Regions from separate parts of the Neptunomonas concharum genome, predicted to be linked through region 3. Evidence: predicted binding sites of a transcription regulator. Region 3 holds the regulator's gene; each other region holds the start of a gene.
The links. Region 3 encodes PhoB, which activates phosphate uptake and scavenging genes when phosphate is short. Its sites were predicted from a motif close to TGTCATANNNNTGTCANA; they were not measured.
Positions count from the first base shown of each region.

Region 1: a site for PhoB is predicted at 3,474-3,491, ahead of F0U83_RS07795 (UTRA domain-containing protein). Genes of this name have one in related genera too.
Region 2: a site for PhoB is predicted at 2,871-2,888, ahead of olsF (bifunctional ornithine lipid synthase OlsF). Genes of this name have one in related genera too.

Region 1 is NZ_CP043869.1:1,657,733-1,662,597, reverse strand. Features, by position in the region: gene F0U83_RS07810 (putative 2-aminoethylphosphonate ABC transporter permease subunit) at 1-416, opposite strand, end outside; gene F0U83_RS07805 (putative 2-aminoethylphosphonate ABC transporter ATP-binding protein) at 413-1,483, opposite strand; gene F0U83_RS07800 (putative 2-aminoethylphosphonate ABC transporter substrate-binding protein) at 1,550-2,575, opposite strand; gene F0U83_RS07795 (UTRA domain-containing protein) at 2,675-3,385, opposite strand; gene F0U83_RS07790 (LysE family translocator) at 3,519-4,142, opposite strand; gene pdxR (MocR-like pyridoxine biosynthesis transcription factor PdxR) at 4,199-4,865, opposite strand, start outside.
Region 2 is NZ_CP043869.1:2,428,151-2,433,015, forward strand. Features, by position in the region: gene F0U83_RS11390 (CsgG/HfaB family protein) at 1-1,630, opposite strand, end outside; gene F0U83_RS11395 (hypothetical protein) at 1,656-2,549, opposite strand; gene olsF (bifunctional ornithine lipid synthase OlsF) at 2,959-4,683, shown strand; gene F0U83_RS11405 (J domain-containing protein) at 4,745-4,865, shown strand, end outside.
Region 3 is NZ_CP043869.1:3,500,123-3,504,987, reverse strand. Features, by position in the region: gene cysZ (sulfate transporter CysZ) at 1-404, shown strand, start outside; gene phoR (phosphate regulon sensor histidine kinase PhoR) at 401-1,690, opposite strand; gene phoB (phosphate regulon transcriptional regulator PhoB) at 1,716-2,411, opposite strand; gene ubiA (4-hydroxybenzoate octaprenyltransferase) at 2,488-3,378, opposite strand; gene F0U83_RS16635 (chorismate--pyruvate lyase family protein) at 3,397-3,942, opposite strand; gene F0U83_RS16630 (DUF1415 domain-containing protein) at 4,043-4,618, shown strand; gene F0U83_RS16625 (diguanylate cyclase) at 4,630-4,865, opposite strand, start outside.

The sequences.
Region 1 (4,865 bases), 1.7 Mb from region 3:
TTACCAAATAGATAAACCAGTGAGATAGCAGGCAACAATGATGGTGCAAAAATAGGCCCCATCATTAATACACGAATCACCCCTTTAAACCGCATACAGCTACGCGTTAGTGCATAGGCCACAGCCAGCGCTAAGGTAATAACGATTAGGGTTGTAGAGCCTGCAATGATTAACGAGTTTGTCACTGAGCTGGATAAAGATGGGGTGCTCGCATACTCAATAAAGTTTTTCAGGCCAACAAAGGTGCCGGACTTGTCTTGCACGCTTTTCGATAGAATCGCGTATAAAGGCAAGATCATGGCAAACAGCAAAAACACCGCCGCAATAACCAACCCAACCACTTGTAATAGCCGGTCGCTACCAAAACGTTCTATAAAACTCGATGCATTGTTATTTGCCAGAGCAGGATTACTCATCGTGCCCCCTCAAATAGATGTAAACGGTGTTTCGGAAGATCCAGCTGCACCTGTGCACCCGGCAAGATGTTATGGTCCCGGATGTCATTCATAGAAAAATCCGCGATAACCGGTTCCAGAATGCCATCAACATTTAGTTCCGTGCGAGCAAACGAACCTAGGAACTCCAAATCATTAACCGTCGCCTGAAGCACATTCGTAGCATCACCATTAAACCGTACACGGATATCTTCAGGGCGAATCGCTAAGGTTACAGCTCTTGAAGCTTGATCTGGCAAGCTCGCATCACATTGCAAATAGGTCTCACCTACCTGCACTTTGCCATTGTCACTCACATAACTATCTAGAAAGTTCATCGTGCCCACAAAGGCAGCCACAAACGCACTCGCGGGTGTAGAGTAGATCTCCTCAGGGGTGCCTATTTGCTCAATAACACCGTGATTCATCACCACAATCTTATCGGCCATCGAGAGTGCCTCTTCTTGATCGTGGGTGACCATAATGGTCGTCACGCCTAGTTTGCGCTGGAGTTCTTTTATTTCTCGTCGAAGATGTAGTCTCACCCGCGCATCCAGAGCAGATAGGGGCTCATCAAGTAACAAAAGCCCTGGCTTCGTCGCAATCGCTCGTGCCAGTGCTATACGCTGCTGCTGGCCACCTGATAGCTGTGATGGATATTTTTTACCCGAATCCGGCAAGCCGATCAGTTGCAACAGCTCATCAACACGTTGATCGATACTCTGGCGATTAGCTCTGCGATTTTTAAGGCCATAAGCGATGTTGTCAGCTACAGTGAGATTTGGAAAAAGCGCATAAGACTGAAAGACGATGCCAAAATCACGCTTTTCAGGTGGCAACCAAGAGATTTTTTTTAACCCCTGAATAATCTCACCCTCGGTTTGCATATCCAAACCGGCGATAGCACGCAATAATGTCGTTTTACCACACCCCGAAGGGCCCAAAAAACAGACAAAGTCGCCCTCTTCTATATCCAGTGAAATGTTATTCAACGCAGTAAAATCACCAAATGACTTGCTTAAATTTCTGATGGTTAAATACTGATTCATCCTAGCCCCCAAAATAAAAGTGCGGTACTTGTGAACCCCTCAACATGAGGGGTCCATTTACAACGATTACTTCTTAGGTTCAGATTTACTATCGTAACGACCCTGCCACTCTTTTAAGATCGCTGCACGATTTTTGGCTGCCCACTCAAAATCGTTATCAATCATGAGCGACTCTGGATTCTCTGGGAAATGCTTAACAGGTTGCGCTAGCCCTGGAATTGCAACTACCGCAAAGCCTTTGTTATAAGCACGGTTAGCCTCTTCAGACACAGCGAAGTCCATCAGTTTTTTAGCGGCGACTGTATTTTTAGCCCCTTTAATAATAGCGGCAGCTTCCATATCCCAGCCTATACCCTCAGACGGGAAGATCAGCTCCAGTGGCGCTCCTTTGTTTTTCAGTTTGGCACCACGAAAGGCAAAGGAGATACCAATAGCGGTTTCACCTGATGCAGCCAGTTTGCATGGCTTAGATCCTGAATGGGTATAGCGGGAGATGTTATTATGCAACTTATCCATGTATGCCCATCCCTGATCTTCACCAAACATTTGCAGCCAAGAAGAAACATCAAGGAAGCCAGTACCTGAGGAACTTGGATTAGGCATAATCACATGGCCTTGATACACCGGCTTGGTCAGATCTGCCCACGATGTGGGTTTTGGCAGATTATGCTTTTCAGCTTCAATCGTGTTAAAGCAAATAGACGCCATCCATGCATCCATACCCACCCATGATGGAGTCTCGTCTTTATCGTAGAACTTCGGGGATAGTTTCTCTAAACCCTTAGGACGATATGGTTGGAGCATATCTTCAGCTTTCAGCACCAATAAAGAGGTCGCTGCTAACCCCCATACAGCATCTGCCTGCGGGTTATCTTTCTCTGCTAATAGTTTTGCCGTTACGATACCTGTCGAGTCACGCACCCAGTTGATTTTAATATCAGGGTTTTGTTTATTAAATTCTGCCGCATAGCGTTTTAGATCTTCGGCTTCAAAGGCGGTATACACCGTTAGCTCAGATGCGGCTTGCGCTGAACAGGTTGCAGAGATAGCTAATGCCCATCCTAGTGACTTCATTTTGGTGATTGTTTTCATGGATCATCCTTAGATTCATATCAATATTGGTATAGACCAGATTTATAAAACCTATAGTACGAGCCAAAATTGACAAAACTGTGACAGTTTTAAGAAAGTTTATTGGTCGATCGAAAAATTGAGACTTAACACATCATGCCGCCAGTATTCCAAATCATATTCAAAGACTTGTTGATGCTGGTTTTTAACCGTGCGGCTAATGGTGAGACAATTGAAATTCAAAGGGGCATAGAGCTGCGCAGCCTGATCATCAGACAAGGTACCCACACGAATATCAAAATGGTTGGCAGCATACTCAAAGGCGTAGTGCCCTTTGACGACTTCGCTGACCGAGCGAGATAAGTCGCATTGCAAAATATCGGGCAAAAGTGCCATATTTAAGTAGATGGTTTCTACATAAACAGGTCGGCCGTCTACCCCCCTTATGCGACTCAAGCGGGCAATAGGCGTGCCTTCATCTATACCAAAAATGCTTGCCAGCTCAGCATTGGCAGAGACTTGTTCAAAGCTCAGCTGTTTGCTGAAAGGAACAAAACCCTGCTCGGCCACATAGTCCATATAAAAGCCGGAGCGGCTGGGGTTATAGGAGATCCTCCTTGTATTGACGAACCACCCGCGCCGGTTTGATCGAAAAATCAAACCGTCAGATTCGAGTGTTTTAAGCGCTTCGCGAATCGTTACTCGGGTTGTACCTAACTGCTCGCTCAGCACGCGCTCAGAGGGTAGCTTGTCACCAGAGTCCAATTGACCTAGCTTAATTGCACTTTGCAGGTGGCGAACAACTTGTTTGGCTGTGACATTCTTCTGCAATTTTCACGTAGCTCCTATTAACTGTTAAGCAGCGTTACACTTTGAAAATCCTAGGGTTTCAGTTTACCTCAATAGGATATTTCAGTATTGTGAAAATTATATGACTACTTTTAGGCCAAGCCAGATTACATGATTATCCCAATGCTAACCACACGCCAACACCAACCATTAGCGTTCCTGCGATACGGTTCATCAGGCGTACATTACCACTTTTTTGGAGAAACTTTCTTAAGGTACGCCCACCCATGGCATAACCGAGTAGGCAGGCAAACTCTACAAGTAAAATAATAGACACCAGCCACATGAGTTGCATTGCCAGCGGCGCTTCTGGGTTAATAAAGGGAGGCAACAGCGAGACAAAAAATGCCCAACCTTTGGGGTTTGCGATAGCCGTTACAAAACCTTGTAAGGCTAATTCAAAACGGCTGGCGGATGATTGGCTGTTATCAAGATCGGTAACGGCCATCTTCCCGCGGGATTGCCACATTTGGTATCCCAAGAATATGAGATAGGCACCGCCTACGTACTTAAAGATAGTAAAAATGCTCGGATAATTAAGCATCAGTGCAGCCACACCAATAACAGCGGACACAGCCACAAGCCCCACACCCAGAAGCTCACCCCACATCATCCATAAGGTTCTTCGTACGCCAATCGTCATACCCATCGTCATCGACAGGGTCATGCACATACCAGGGGTAGCGGACACAAAGAAAAAAGTTGGCAAGAACACAGCCAGCAGGGATAGCTCAATCATACTCATGCTCTAACAGTTAAGATTTTAAAGCGGTAATGTATCACCAAGCTGACTTGTTAGTCAGAGATTTGATGAATTATTTCTCTTAATCGAATGATAGCCGAGGGCAACTGCTCTTCGCTGGTGCCGGAAAAGCCAATGACTATCCCCTGCGCTTGCAGATTTTGTTTTCGCGAATAGGAAGAAAGTGCCCGTATACCCAAACCTTGTTGATTAGCACAGGTCGTGATTGCCTGATCATCGCCCCCCTCTGGGAGCATGAAAACCTGATGCATACCACCGTAATGAGGCAAAGAGATCAGTTCTGGCAAATGAGCTGCGACGACCTCCGAAAGCCGCTGCTGACGCGCTTGGTAGCACTTTTTCATACGCCTCAAGTGGCGCGCATAATCTCCTGATTGCATAAAACAGCCAATAGCCGAAGGGACTAAACTGCCTATACCTCCATCGACAAGCGCTCGATAGCGACTGAATATCTCTACTAAGCATTCAGGTAGTACCAAATATCCTACTCTGACACCCGGAAACAGCGTGCGGCTGAATGTACCGGTGTAGATGACTCGCTCACGCTTATCCATTCCTTGTAATGAGGCAATAGGCTGCCCTTTATAAAGAAACTCACTGTCATAATCATCCTCCAGAATCCAGCTATTAGTCTGGTCTGCCCAATTAAGCATAGCCAATCTACGTGCCAAGGAGAGCGTATGCCCTACCGGAAAGCTT
Region 2 (4,865 bases), 1.1 Mb from region 3:
CTTGCTCAGATAAGCCACCATCAGTGCCTCGATTAAGATAAATCGTGCCGTCTGCGGTTAGTGCCGCTATTTTGATAGGGTAAACGGCATGCATCAGCTCCATGGTCACCTGCTCTGCATAGGCATCGGCTAATAGAGTAATAAGACGCGCCTCTGAGATATCATTTTCTACGGTTTGTTTGACACTCACTTTACGAGAGGCCATCACCTCACCACTGAGCGCATTTACGATGCGCATGTTGCCTTCAACCATACCCACTTTTTTGAGCAGTGTTTGGCTGGAGCCAGGTAGACGCAGGCGCTCTTCTTTGAACATAAAGCTGGAAACACTGCCATATACCAAATAATCAGCACCCTGCAGTTGCCCCATATCCGATGGCAGCTCTTGGTTGTCAGTCAGGGCTTGCGCTAGCTGCTCATTGAGCAACTGGTCAACCTCTTGGCGATCAATCAGTGTAAAGCGCTTCGTTTGCACCAAGCGTGTCATGAGGGAGTCTGTAAATGCTGGAATGTGTGCAGACGCATCTAATCCAGTCGTTGCAGTCGATCGTGCTTTAACTAATCCAATGGCGACTTTAGGACGGCTCTGGGGAACGCTATTCGGTGAAGCTAAAGTCGCCGTCGCACCTACTTTATTTGTTGCAGTGGTAGTTGTACCCTTTTTGACAAGAAGATCCTCTTTTTGAGGCTCTCCTGAGATCACTTCAAACAAACTCAAATTATCTTGAACGTTCGTTAGCTTAATTTTTCCCGCCGGTATCTGAATACGTCCAATAACAATACCAGACTCATCTTTAATCTCTTTGCCATTACGCACTAACTCAAATTGATCCCCAGCTTTGACTCGATCATTAGCGCCTCGGTTAATAACCCATGGGTCATTCCCAACGACTTTGGCAGGAAAAATGATATCAATAATTTTATCAGAAGCTTCCGCCGCAGCACTGTCATAAGCAGCAAGTACTGTGGCCGTTGGGGTTCGAGCATTGCGCTCAACTAAACGTGTACTAACGTTTGTGGCGCCAGCCACGCGACTGTTTGCGACTTCGATAATACGGATGGATAAAACGGCGTTAGTTTCTTGTTTCCTGATCGTTTCGCCGGTGTCACTGTAAGGGCGCTTTGTAGTCTGGCTACTAGACTCCAAACGTTCAACCTTCATATACACTATATAATCGGCCCCTGTGGCCGTACCTAAGTCTTTAAAGTCTTTGAGGGAGTCGTTAGCTGCTCCCAACAAACCGGATGCGGCAACAGTGATGCCGCTGACATTTGGCATCTCATCGACCGCTTTATCCAGTACTCGATCAAGGTCAGACGCTTTCTGCTCTTGCCCGAAGCGTTGCTCCAAAATAGATCGCCTTAATACGGTCCTATCCAAGACATTAAAACGCTTACTACGATCAAGTTGTTGTATCAAACGGCTTGCCAATGCCTCAGGGACACCACCTTGGGCGGCATTGGTAACGGCATCCGGTACAAAGTCGTTTTCTCCCATAACCGCAATAGAAACAGCATTAGTCTTTTCAGATAGTGCAGCAGGAGCGGCCGCACTATTAGAAGCCCATGAAAGTAATAAAAATAGACTTAGCAGAACCTGAGATCCTGCTCGTTTTGATAGGTTATACATATCAGCTAACTTCCTGTAACCGCGATTATTTTTGTGGCGCTCTTAGAATATCGCCCGTGTTAATCGGCGCATTGGTGGCATCCACTTCTTCTATGACTTTAGCAATCGTAAACTTGGGATTGATTCGGCTGATTTTTACTTTACCCACATACTCTTCTGAAGAACCGAGTGAGTTACCTGTATCCGGGTCTATCATCTCTTCACCGGCATAGAAAACTTCATATACTTGGCCAACCTTTAAACCACCATCTTTACCCCGATTGATGACGACATCACCGCGTCGATCTCGCTTAACCACTTTCATAGGGTAAACAGCATTGACAAACTGATCTGCTAATTGCGCTGAAACTTCATTAGAGAGCTGCGTAAAGCGTTTACTACTAGGCTTGCCACCGCGTCCGTTCACAACACCTTGATTGAGATGAAATTTGCTCGATAAGCTAAACGTGGTAACAATCTGACCTGAGGAGGTATCAATCATTTTTGCACTAACTTGTAACAAGCCAACATCTGAACGTTTGTACTTGTCATCAAAGTTAGGCAGTTTGCTGTAGGCACTATAGAACTTAAAATCCTGTACTGTAGGAAGGATTAGATAATTAGCATTATCTAATTGGCCTGATGCTGCTGCATCGCCTTTAGCCAGATCTGACTTTGCAAAATCCTGCTCTTCTAAAACAGCAGCTAAATCGGCTTTATTACGGCTTAAAACACGAAATTTGCGGGTTGCTCTAAAAGAGGCCTCCATCTCATCCCAAAGAATCCCTAAATTCAGATCCTTACCGGCTCGTGAGGATACCCCCTCTCCAACGGTCGGCTCTTTAATGGCAACAGACGGCTGGCTATCAGTTTGAGCAGAAACCTGGCAGGTAACTAGAAGGGAAAGGAGCAATGCAGCATTACGGAAAAACTTAACCATGAGGTACTAACATCCATTACTTGTTAACAAGGGGGGAAGCTAGTAATTGATTCACTCAATATTGAGCAAAAGCGTCGCACTTCCCTGTTAAAACTCACATGCAATCCAATCTACAGAAAGCAAACGAATATATACATCAATCAGATAACAATGATCTAATTGAATCCTTAGTGCTCAAGCAAACTAACAATATAAGAAGCCAAAGCGCCCGAAGTATCCCATAAAGGTGATTCTTAGTCACTCCCTGAATGGAAGATTAACTTATCAAATCATGACTAGCATTATGGCGGCACATAGCACGCGCCTTACCAATGACAAACTTGTCATCTATCTGTCACCCGTCTTTCAAATAAGTGTCATGTAGTTGCCATATTCTGTTAGATAATATCTACAGATACAGGTAGCCCGCGTGATCAATGTTGAACAAGTTTTGACGAACAAATTCCCGTCTTTTTCCTCTAAGCCCGCCCCTCTTCGTCGCTCAGCTATTTTTTGTTTGAGACGTCTGGTGCATGAAGATGAGATCAATCATTTCCTTGCAGAAAATAAGGAAGTTAAGGGTTTTGAGTTTATTGATCGTGTTTTGGATTACTTTAACTTCAGTTACAGCCTGAGCCACACTGATCGTATGAATATTCCTGCATCAGGTCGTGTGGTTATCGTAGCCAACCATCCTCTAGGCGCATTGGATGGGCTGGCGTTACTCAAGCTGGTTGGTGAGGTACGCAGGGATGTTCGTATCGTAGCGAATGATGTACTCAATCATGTGGATCAGCTGAGCTCACTGTTTCTTCCCGTGGATAATTTGGGGCGTAGCACCCGCAAACGCGATATTGGTCGCATTGTGGAGTCGTTACACAACGAAGAAGCGGTCATTGTATTTCCTGCCGGCGAGGTTTCCCGAGCAGGTATGACAGGTATCAAAGATGGCAAGTGGAACAGCGGTTTTCTACGTTTTGCTAAGAAAGCGAATGCCCCCATACTTCCTGTTTACCTCGGCGGTAAAAATTCATCGCTGTTTTACGGCATGTCCTATCTGAACAAATCGATGTCTGGCCTGCTGTTAGTCCAAGAGATGTTTAATAAGCGCTCGGTTACGATCCCTGTCCGTATCGGCGAGCCGATCCCTTTCAGCCATATTGATGCTGTTCCACTAACACTGAATGAAAAAACCAAACTACTGCGTAAGCATTTGTATCGCATCGCTAAGCGCAAAAGTCCGTTATTCGTAACAGAGAAAACAATTAGCCACCCCCAAGACCGGCAGAGCATCAAGCTTGAGCTTAAAGATTCGCAGCTCTTGGGAGAAACGTCAGATGGTAAGAAAATCTACCTGTTTGACTACCGCCCTGATTCAATTGTTATGCAAGAAGTCGGTCGCTTACGGGAAGTTTCATTTCGCTGTGTAGGTGAAGGTACTGGACAGAAAAAAGATCTAGATAAGTACGATCGCTATTATCGCCATCTAATTTTATGGGATGAAGAGGATCTTGAAATTGCCGGCGCTTATCGGTTGGCTGAGTCTTTCAACCTCGTTCATGATGAAAGCAGCCCCTTGTATAGCCAGACACTTTTTCAATTTAGCCCACAGATGCAGCCTTTTTTTGAGCAAGGTATCGAACTAGGCCGAAGCTTTGTTCAACCGAAATATTGGGGCAAACGGAGTTTAGATTATCTTTGGTATGGAATTGGTGCTTATTTAAGACAGCATCCTCATGTCCGCTATATGTTTGGACCGGTTAGTTTGAGCAACAGCTACCCCAAACCCGCTAAGAACATGCTTGTCTGGTTTTACAGACATTATTTCAAGGATGTAGATCAGCTCGCCAAAGCCAACGTACCTTACAAATTGACCCATGAAGAGCAGTCAGGATTAGAGGCCCTCTTTTGCGGCGAAGATTATCGCCAAGATTTTAGGGTGCTCAAAGAACAACTGGAATACCTTGGTGTTTCTGTCCCTACGCTTTATAAACAATACAGCGAACTCTGTGAAGAGGGTGGTGTACGCTTTCTCGATTTTGGTGTGGATGCGGACTTTAATTTCTGTGTAGACGGGCTCGTGATGGTAGATATGCAGTTTGTTAAAGAGAAGAAATATCATCGCTATGTTGGGAAGCACGTCAATACGAAATAGGCACTTCACATCCGCCTCGGGTACAGCTACTCTTTCCTGAACACTTTAAAAAGAGTATGAAATGAGCCCTTTCGTAATCATTGTACTAGGTGCATTGCTCATGGCAGGTATGCTTTGGTTAAAAGCTTTACCGCCTCATCGACGAGGCCCTGCCGTTATTAAGCTAGTAATCCTCTCCCTGA
Region 3 (4,865 bases):
CAGTGATGCAGGACGAGGGTTGGAAAGGGCTAATTGCGATGATCCCTAGGGCTCTGCAGCGTGAGTTGGCGAAAATGGCTTATTACATTCCACGATTGTTTTTACTGCTGATCTTCAGTTTTATTCCGATCATCAATGTGATTGCGCCTTTTCTTTGGTTTCTTTTCGGAGCTTGGATGATGGCAATTCAGTATTGTGATTATCCGATGGATAACAACAAGGTGAGCTTCCGTCAGATGAAGATAATGCTGGCCGAAAGGCGACTGACATCTGTCAGCTTTGGCGCATTGGTTCAGTTGGGAATGATGATTCCTTTAGTTAACTTGATTGTTATGCCAGCGGCGGTGATTGGGGCAACACTCTATTGGATTGAGGAACATGTTGAGCGAGCAAGCGCTCACTAATGGGTTGTCAGCATGTCCACAGGGAAGTGGCAGATAAACGTGCTGCCATAGCCAATTTTACTCTCTATGGTTAGGCGAGCGCCGTGCCTTTGCAGGGCATGTTTGACGATCGCCAGCCCTAAGCCTGTTCCCCCAGTAGAGGATGAACGGCCCTCATCCACACGATAAAAGCGCTCAGTGAGTCTTGGGATGTGAATGGAGTCAATCCCTAAGCCATCGTCTGAAACGGAAACATGCCCACCCTCTAGATCAACCCACCACCGGATGGTTATATGTCCATTTTCCGGAGTATAGCGCACAGCGTTAAACACCAAGTTTGAGAAGGCGCTGTGTAGTTCTTGAGCTTGGCCTAGCAGGTCGTGATTCGATTCGACTTCTAGTGAAATTGTATGATGCTTATCACCGGAAAGTAGGAGAGCATCAGTACGAATAGCCTCTAAGACTTTATGAATATGAATAGGGTTCTCATCCGGTATATGCTGGCTGGCTTCTAGGCGAGATAGCAGTAACAAGTCAGCAACCAGGCTTTCCATGCGTGTAGCTTGTATTTGCATTTGCGTCAGAGCGCGATTCATCGGTTTGGGCAGCTCTTGGTCTAAGAAGGTTTCAAGATAGCCACGGATAACGGTGAGTGGGGTGCGAAGCTCATGGGAGGCATTGGCAACAAAGTCCTGACGGGTCTGCTCCAGTCTCACTAGGCGTGTTATATCTCGGGCGACCAACAGACGGTCGCTGATACCAAACTCTGTAATATGGTATTGCAGTACTAATTCACTATTGATGGGGCTAGATAGCTGCAAAGGCTCTTCATAGTTACCTTTTCGATAATAACGTATAAAACGAGGGTCTCTAAGCAAGTTCATAACTGGCTTACCCCGGTCTGATACGGATTTTAAGCCTAGTAAGTGATCTGCAGAACGGTTCCACCACTCTAAATTATTCTGATTATCAATAATTACGACAGCATCCGTTAGCGCTGAGGATGATTGTTGGAAACGGACGATGACATCCTTTAGTTCCCTAGTCCGTTTTTTATAACGTTTTTGTAAGCGTGCGAGATCATCAAAAATATCGCCCCAGTGGCCTGTAGCTTCTGGAGGGGAAGGTTCACTAGAGTCGTGTAGCCAGCTTTGAAGTTTTTCCATATGGCGAATTTGAATGGTTGCCCATATCAGCAAACCAATAACCAACCCCCAGCTCATAGAGCCTACAGCGAGGCCTAATGTAGCGGTAACCACCGTGATGATAAGCAAGCTACTTATAGCGGCATGTCGGGATTTTTGCATTGATTAGCAACGTCCTAGCGAAAAATCAGGCAACTTGTGTAGAAAAACGATAGCCTGTTCCTCGAACTGTTTGTACCAAGTGGTCATGTTGAGCGCCTAAAGCTTTACGCAGTCGGCGGATATGTACATCTACGGTACGTTCTTCAACATAAACATTCCCTCCCCATACCATATCTAATAACTGGCCACGGGAGTAGGCACGATCTTGGTGGGTCATAAAGAACTGTAGCAGACGAAACTCAGTCGGGCCAAGCTCTATTGGTTTTTCGTTAGCGGTTACTCTGTGTGAGATAGGATCAAGGGTTAGGCCCTCGACAGATACGGGCTCTTCTATTCCTTTTGGTGTTGCTCTACGTAGAACGGCTTTAAGTCGTGCAACCAACTCGCGAGGAGAGAAAGGCTTAGTGATGTAGTCATCTACGCCTGCTTCCAGCCCTTTAACTTTGTTTTCTTCCTCACCTTTTGCGGTAAGCATAATAATAGGGATATCAGCGGTGACTTCATCTTTGCGCAGTCGGCGAGCCAGTTCGATACCACTCATGTTGGGCATCATCCAATCCAGCAGAATCATATCGGGCTTTTGATCTACGATCATGGCATGTGCTTCTTGGGCACTCTCTGCTTCCAGACAGTCATAACCGGCCATTTCGAGAGCTACCGCGATCATTTCCCGGATGGGTGCTTCGTCATCGACGATAAGTACTTGTTTGCTTGCAGACATATTAGCCGCCTCTACGCTTAAAATAAGACGGGAGTATTACAAACATTTTTTATGACAATAATGTTACAGGGTGATACTAAATTGTCATATAGTGAATCAATATACCGACAAATACGACCATTCCTGCATAGTGATTATTTAAAAAGGCTTTAAAACATGCCTCGCGCTCGCGACTCCGAATTAGCCACTGTTGGTAGCAAAAGAGTCCAGCTGCTACAGCAACGCCAATATAGTAGGGCAATGATATGGACAACTGTAGGCCTACGATGACCAAAATAACGAGGGTTAATATCTGAAGTATACCGACAATGAGCTTATCTAAATCGCCAAACAAAATGGCTGTTGATTTGACGCCAATCTTTAGATCATCATCACGATCCACCATGGCATACATCGTGTCGTAGGCAATCGTCCAAAGAATTTTTGCAATATAGATTAACCAGGCGATGGTAGGTACGTCTTCACTGACGGCGGTGAATGCCATTGGGATCGCCCAACCAAAAGCGGCACCAAGGACCACTTGGGGAAGGTGGGTGTGGCGCTTCATAAAGGGATAAAGTGATGCCAGAAATAGGCCGCCAAAGGACATGGCTATTGTCATTGTATTGGTGAATAACACCAAAATAAACGCGCTTATCATTAAAAAGGCAAACAGCGCTAAGGCTTCTTTGCTACTTATTTTACCTGTTGCCAAGGGGCGTGCGGCGGTGCGTTTAACATGGCCGTCAATCTTTCGGTCGGCAAAGTCGTTGATCACGCAGCCGGCTGAACGAGTTAGGAAAACCCCACCGATAAAGATGATTAGCAGTTTGATGTCGGGGACGCCATCTGATGCAATCCATAGTGCCCATAAAGTAGGCCATAGCAGCAAGTAACTACCAATGGGGCGATCAAATCGTGTGAGATCGATATAAATTGCCAACCGTTCTCGTAAAGACAGTGAAGAATTAGCGTGAGTATCTTCCATGGTTTTTACCTAAGAGACTTATGGGCGGTAGTTTACCTGCTCCAGCGCTGGGAGAAAAACCTCGCACACTAATAATGGCTTGCCTGACAGATAAAACTTTGAGCGGCGAGCCCACACGGATTGATCTTCAGGAAGGGATAAGCGGCTGATCTCTAACGGCCCTCGTTTCATGGTAGGGTCTCTAAAAAGTACGCTACCCAGAGAGCGCGAACCGACATGATTGAGTTGGCGCTCTTTACCTGTGAGTGTTGATGCCGGAATCACTGATCGGGCATACACCCAGGTTTGTTCTTTGCCCATCAGGCGAACTTCACGAATCAGGGCGAGTTGTCGAAAAGAGATGCCCAACGCTGATGCTTCCGAGCGGGTAGGTCTTGCCCATCCTTGTCGCACCACTTCGACCCTAAAGTGCCCTTCACTGGCTTGAATCAAATGCTGGGTTAGTGATGCTCGGTCTGTTAACCAGCGCTGCCAGCAAAGTGGCGCATGAATACGGCTTAAGCGCCTTAACGCTGTCCAACGCGTATCAAAATTCATCGATGTCAGAGCTGTAGGGATTGGCACAACGACTTCCTTATACAAACTGTTATTTATTTTACCCTTATCTGCCGTGAAACAATATCTTAGTCTGGCACGATGACATTGATTCAATTAGGATGCGGACATGCAAAATCAAAGTTCTCTATACACAGTTGAAGAAGTCGAAGCACTGACCCGCCAGTGGGTTGAGACCATGGTCGTTGGGTTGAATTTGTGCCCGTTTGCTGCGCCTGTCGTTAAAAAAGATACGTTGCGTTACGCCGTCACAGAGGGACAATCCGAAGAGGACTTAGCCCATGCTTTCTTATCTGAGCTGGAAAAGATCCAGAAAGCCAACGAAGTCGATATAGCGACCTCGTTAGTGATTATGCCCAAGGCCTTGACCGACTTTTATGATTATTTGGATATGTTGGCGGTCTTTGAAAATCTATTGAAAGTGTCTGGTTTGGAAGGCACATTTCAGTTAGCAAGCTTTCATCCCAACTACCAGTTTGCAGGTGTTGCAGCAGAGGACTTGAGTCATTGGACTAATCGCTCCCCTTTTCCTATGGTGCATATTATCAGGGAGGGGCAGATGGAGAGAGTGTTGGCTCATTACCCAGATCCAGATGCTATCCCTGAGCGTAATATTAACCTTCTGCGGGAGTTAGGTCGTGAAGAGCTTATCAAGCGCTTTCCCCCTTTTGCAGAGTATACCTAGGCACTCGTCTTTCACGCGGCAACAATGACGCAGTTTCTGGTCGATTTTTTCCCCTTATAGAGCGCTTTGTCAGCAAGCTCCACTAGCTCATGTGGGCTGTTAGCGGAAGAGGGCACCATCGTAGCAGCACCTTGGCTGACAGTAACCACTAAGCCTGTACTGGAACGATCATGCGTGATACCTAGCGCCATCACTTGATCCCGTATGGCATTCGCGACCTTTTTCGCGCCAGCTTTATCGGTATCAG